Regions from separate parts of the Paenibacillus sp. FSL K6-0276 genome, predicted to be linked through region 2. Evidence: predicted binding sites of a transcription regulator. Region 2 holds the regulator's gene; the other holds the start of a gene.

Region 1 (3,012 bases), 250 kb from region 2:
GGAGAATCAGCGGGTAGCTTCTTGATCAGATTAACTAAAGTGATGAAGACGGCATCCCGGCTGCTGCACACCTCGCGCTGAAGCGTTACCAAGGAAAGCATACTACTGAGATTGCCGCCCGATTCTTGATACTGGTCTTTGACAAAAGAAGTGACAGCGTCATATAATACTCTCTCTTCCTGTGAAAGAACTAGCGGAATATTACGGACTTTTCGTTTCGTAAAGTTAACAGGTCCTTCACCACGCCGATTGCGGATCATCACCTTCGAAAGCTCGTCCCTTAGCTGACCTTCATTCTTGGGTTGCCGTTTATCAACGACGAAATTTGAAGCAAAATCGCCCTGATTTCCTAATTGCCCCGGCTTCAGTAAAGTGATCAAATTAAATAGCTCGCCCAGATCATTCTGAACGGGAGTAGCGGTTAGGAGCAGGCAATATTTCTTGCGTAATTGCTGTACAAATAGATAATTAGTCGATTTCTTATTCTTCAACTTGTGGGCTTCATCAATAATCAACATGTCATATTCATTTTCCAGCAGCATTTCTTTATGTGGATCACGTTTCGCGGTGTCCATAGATGCGACGACAATCGCATTTCCCCAGGAGTATGCTTTTTTCTGTGCAATAGCTGATATGCCAAACTTGGCATTCAGCTCGCGGACCCACTGCAATACGAGGGAAGCGGGTACCAGAATAAGAACTTTAGAGACGAGACCGCGAACAAGATATTCCTTGAGTACAAGTCCAGCTTCAATCGTCTTTCCTAGTCCAACTTCGTCTGCAAGAATCGCGCGGCCTGACATCTCAAACAGAACCTTATGCGCGGTATCGAGCTGATGAGGAAGTGGGGATAATCCGGATAAATGCTTCATGCATTGCAGCTCATCGAAGCTTGTTACTAGACCCGTTTGTTCTCCTTGCACGGCAAGCCTGGACAGACGGAAATCTCCCCACGGACCGCCTTTTTCCAGTTTGAGTTCTAGATCCTGCAGCCAATTCCGGTCAAAAGAAAGAGGAACAGGCAGTATAGGCGCGGGCTTCCCACCTTTGTGGGGTAGTGAATTACGGAATAATTGCGTCATGGTACAGCCTCCTCAGGCGCTAATTCATATCATCATTCGTAGAAGTAGTATGCTCTTAAACAAGAGAATTCATAACCTTCTATTTTTCTCGATAGCCTTTAAAAAAGAGAGTAAAAGCGAGAAAACGCGGCAAGGTTTGCGATATTTCGGCTGCTTGACTCTATTTTCGAAAAAGACCTTCGATACAATATGTGGTATAGTTTAAAAGTTGACGCACACAATATATTGTGACAAAAGCTTGAATTTGTGGGTTTATAGGGCGCTCAGCTGGTATTTGTTATTGACAAGATGAACTTCCTACATACACCGTAAGGCGGAAGATAAGTGTAAGGAAGTTTTTGTTGTGGGTCACAAAACGTAAGCCCACACCTTGGAATGGAACTGATATTTACTACAATGCGGGAGGTTTTTTTATTGAGTAATGTGGAACGTAAGCAACGCCTTGAAGGGCTAAGTGAAAAAATATTTTTGGATCGTTATGCTTGGAAGGATGCCGACAGCAACAATGCTAAAGTGGGCGATGTTGTACTCGTTCTAACAAAGGATGATCCGAAGTTTCCAACGAAGGAAGTCGGAGAGATCGTAGAACGTAGCGGCCGAATCGTAACCGTTAAGACGCGCAGCGGCGAACTTGTGAAATCAGATGTTGAAAAGCTGACGCTTAATATAGAAAAAACACCAGAGGAAATGTGGGATCGTCTGTCTACAGCTATGGCTTCTGTTGAGAAGACACCTGAACTTCAAGAAGAATGGGCAGGTAAATTCCGTTCGATTCTGGATGATTGGAAGCTCGTGCCGGGTGGACGTATTGCGGCTGGTGCAGGCGCTAGTGAAGAACTAACACTATTCAACTGTTATGTAATTCCTTCTCCAAAAGATAGCCGTGGCGGTATTATGCAGACATTGGCTGAAATGACAGAAATTATGGCTCGTGGTGGCGGTGTAGGGATTAACCTATCATCACTACGTCCACGCCGTGCGATTGTGAGAGGTGTGAATGGTTCATCCAGTGGTTCTGTATCTTGGGGCGGTCTGTTTAGCTATACCACTGGATTAATTGAACAAGGCGGTAGCCGCCGTGGTGCGCTTATGCTCATGATTAATGACTGGCATCCGGATGTTGAGGACTTCATTACCGTGAAGCAAACGATGGGTCAAGTCACTAATGCTAACCTTTCGGTATGTGTGAGCAATAGCTTTATGAAGGCTGTAAAAGAAAATCTGGATTGGGATCTCGTATTCCCGGATACGACAGATCCTGACTATAACGATATGTGGGATGGCGATCTCGACAAGTGGAAGGCTGCGGGCAAAAACGTTATTCATTATCGCACCGTTAAAGCGCGTGATGTGTGGCGCACCATTATCGAGTCGGCTTGGAAATCTGCGGAGCCGGGCGTAGTGTTCATGGAATACTACAATCAGATGTCCAACAGCTGGTATTTCAATCCGATCATTTGTACGAACCCATGTGGGGAGCAAGGGCTGCCAGGCTGGGGAGTCTGCAATTTGTCCGCTGTGAACCTGTCCAAGTTTTACGATGAGAAGAATCATGATGTAGACTGGGAAGATCTCGCGACTACGACGCGTTATTCCGTTCGTTTCTTGGACAATGTCATTGATAAGACACCTTATCATTTCCCGGAAAATGAAGCGAATCAGAAAAATGAACGCCGTGTGGGTCTAGGAACGATGGGACTAGCGGAGCTTATGATCAAATTGAACATCCGTTACGGTAGTCCGGAATCTTTGGAGTTTCTGGACAAGCTGTACGGCTTTATGGCTCGTGAAGCGTACCTTGCATCGGCAGAGATTGCTGGTGAGAAGGGATCCTTCCTAGCTTTTGATACTGAGAAATACTTAATGAGCGGCTTTATGGAAAATATGGTCGAAGCGTATCCAGAGGTTGACGAAGCGATTCGCAAACATG
Region 2 (3,012 bases):
AGCTCAATCTTTGGGGTGGTTGTACAGGTCTTTTTGTTTGGTAAAATGGTAGATAAACTCGGTGAAAAGAAGCTCATCCAACTGTGCTTAATTGCTGGCGTAGCCTTAGCGGCTGCATCCACCGTAATCTCTAACTACTTAACCGTTCTGCTAGTAACCTGCTTAATCTTTCTCGCATTTGACCTACTCCGTCCAGCATTAACGACCTATTTATCAAAAACTGCTGAAAAAGAGCAAGGCTTTGTCGCTGGAATGAACTCAACCTATACTAGCCTCGGTAATATCATCGGACCTGCATTAGGCGGAGTATTATTTGATGTCAATATCAACTATCCGTATCTCTTTGCGGCTGTCATTATGTTTATTGGTCTTATAATTACGATGGTATGGAAAGAAAAACAATCCGCTAGTGGATTGGTAAACTAAGCCGAGGAACAACCTACTCAAGCTGTCGAGAAAATCTCGACAGCTTTCTTCATGTCCAATTATTTAATATAAAGAAGAGATCGCCAGATACTTACACAACAAAAAAACGGCATTTCTGCCGTTTCTTTAGGATGGACTCTCAGGGGCTCGAACCCTGGACAAATAGATTAAGAGTCTACTGCTCTACCAACTGAGCTAAGAGTCCATATGATGTTTGGTGGAGCCAAGGGGGATCGAACCCCTGACCTCATCGCTGCCAGCGATGCGCTCTCCCAGCTGAGCTATGGCCCCAAACTAATATTCTCAGAAGTATGTAATCACATATAAAATTCAGTTCGGTGTATTTAAGTCATTTTGACAAACTTAAGCGCCGTAGGCGACTCCTATATAATATAAAAAATCGCCTTCGCTGTCAACACTTTTTTAGTCATTAAAATTGCCACAAACCCTATATTCCCTCCAGATCTGTTGTGCTCTTAGACAGCAGACCTTTCAGTTCCTTCATGAACATGTTAATGTCCTTGAACTGGCGGTATACGGACGCAAAGCGAACGTAAGCGACTTCATCTACTGGATAGAGCTGCTCCATAACCAGTTCGCCGATCTGTTGGCTCTCTACTTCAGCTACGGCGATGCCGCGTAGGGACTTCTCCACCTCAGAGACGATCTTTTCTAACCGTTCTACAGAGACCGGTCGTTTTTCGCAAGCACGGATTAGACCACGCAGAATTTTATCACGGCTGAATTCCTCGCGGCTACCGTCTTTTTTGATCACGATTAACGGTGTTTCCTCAATCATTTCAAAGGTTGTAAACCGTTTGCTGCAACGCTCGCATTCACGCCTGCGGCGGATTGACTTATTCTCATTCGCTGGTCGAGAGTCCAGTACTTTAGTATTTGTGTGATCGCAGTAAGGGCATTTCATAAGCTTCATCACTTCCTATTACATAATGGTATTTGTCCCGGTCCGTTAAACATCCGGCTTTTGAAGAGCTATTTCATTTTTTCCAGAAATCACCGTTTATTTGTTGTAATGATTATGGCAAGTCCGGCACATAATACAGTTACCAACAGAGGAGGTGAACAGCAATGAGCCAAAGCAGCAGCTCCAATAACCTTGTAGCTCCAAATTCCCGCGGTGCCTTGGAACAACTTAAATATGAAGTTGCCCAAGAACTAGGAATCACGCTTTCCCCAGATGGTTACCAAGGCAATAAAACTTCTTATGAAAATGGTTCGATCGGTGGTTACATCACTAAACGTCTTGTAACCCTGGCAGAACAACAATTGGCAGGTCAATTCAAATAACCTGTCCACATAAGCTTACTGAAGAAGTATTAAACGACCGACAGGTCGTTTAATGCTTCTTTTTATACATAACACGGTTTTAGAATTCGCTGTAAATATCCGTGTACTGATCATAGTAATAATTGACACGCTGTACATAATGGCGAGTTTCACCAAACGGAATATCCTTAATCGTAGCATCCGTTCCATCCCAGATTCCCTCATCCAGCCATTTTTGAACTTTACCCGGTCCAGCATTATATGCAGCGATAATCGCTGTACGTTTACCTTCGAACTGACGGGATAATGTTGAAAGATACCAAGTACCTAGTTCAATATTTGCCGATGGTTCATTCTTTAACTCCTCCATAGATACATCTGGAAGCTTGGCCTTTTCAAGGGCCCATTTCGCGGTATCCGGCATAAGCTGCATTAAACCTATAGCACCTTTTTTGGATTCTCGTCCAGTTTTGAAGTTCGTTTCCACTCGGATAATCGCAGTCACAAGAAACGGGTCTATATCGTACGTAATGCTGTGCTTACGGATCTCATCTTTATAATGGATCGGATAAAACCAAGACATCCAGTTCGTACTCAGAAACAATATTGCAGTAAAACCAACGAATAACAGAAGAAGGACTCTCTTTTTACGCAACCATTTCATAATAAGCCCAGCCTGTCCCAAAAAACAGCAACCTGTTGTTCAGTGTGCGCAAGATCGCCACTGTTGTCAATGATATAGTCCGCTTTGTTACGCTTCGCTTCAATATCCATCTGTGCATTTAAGCGTGCTTCCGCTTGTTCAAAAGAAAGTCCGTTACGTTCCATTAATCGAGCGATTTGCACCTCACGAGGAACGTAAACCACCAGTATTTCATTGAACAAGTTCTCGAGTCCTGATTCAAAAAGAAGAGGGATATCCACAATGATTAACTTCTTCGGATCTTCTTCCTCCATGCTGTTCATACGTTCTTTAATCTCCCGCCGGATTGCAGGATGCGTCAGATTGTTCAGGGCTTGCAGGGCCGCCGGGTCTTGAAATACAATGTCCCCCAGCTTGCCCCTGTTCAGTGTACCATCCGGAGAGAGGATCTCGCTTCCGAATTGTTTCACAGCCGCAGCCAGCACCTCATGACCGGGGAGCATAACTTCTCTGGCGATCACATCCGCGTCAACCAGCCTCGCTCCCTTGCTCACAAGCAGTGCGGACACCGTGCTTTTTCCGGATGCAATGCCTCCGGTTAAGCCAATAATCATGTACTCACCTCATAATAACTTCAGTATTCCCATTGTAATTAA

What was found. The regulator NrdR, encoded in region 2, represses ribonucleotide reductase genes. The targets are predictions, from matches to a motif close to AACACNATATATNGTGTT.
Region 1: MHH52_RS10110 (adenosylcobalamin-dependent ribonucleoside-diphosphate reductase) is a predicted target of NrdR. The motif match lies at 1,297-1,314, and genes of this name have one in related genera.

What each region holds. Positions count from the first base shown of each region.
Region 1 is NZ_CP150276.1:2,208,108-2,211,119, forward strand. It holds gene MHH52_RS10105 (SNF2-related protein) at 1-1,082, opposite strand, end outside; gene MHH52_RS10110 (adenosylcobalamin-dependent ribonucleoside-diphosphate reductase) at 1,479-3,012, shown strand, end outside.
Region 2 is NZ_CP150276.1:1,954,220-1,957,231, reverse strand. It holds gene MHH52_RS08930 (MFS transporter) at 1-426, shown strand, start outside; tRNA gene MHH52_RS08925 (tRNA-Lys) at 559-631, opposite strand; tRNA gene MHH52_RS08920 (tRNA-Ala) at 642-717, opposite strand; gene nrdR (transcriptional regulator NrdR) at 875-1,351, opposite strand; gene MHH52_RS08910 (alpha/beta-type small acid-soluble spore protein) at 1,516-1,734, shown strand; gene MHH52_RS08905 (lytic transglycosylase domain-containing protein) at 1,814-2,377, opposite strand; gene coaE (dephospho-CoA kinase) at 2,374-2,970, opposite strand; gene MHH52_RS08895 (MntP/YtaF family protein) at 2,980-3,012, opposite strand, start outside.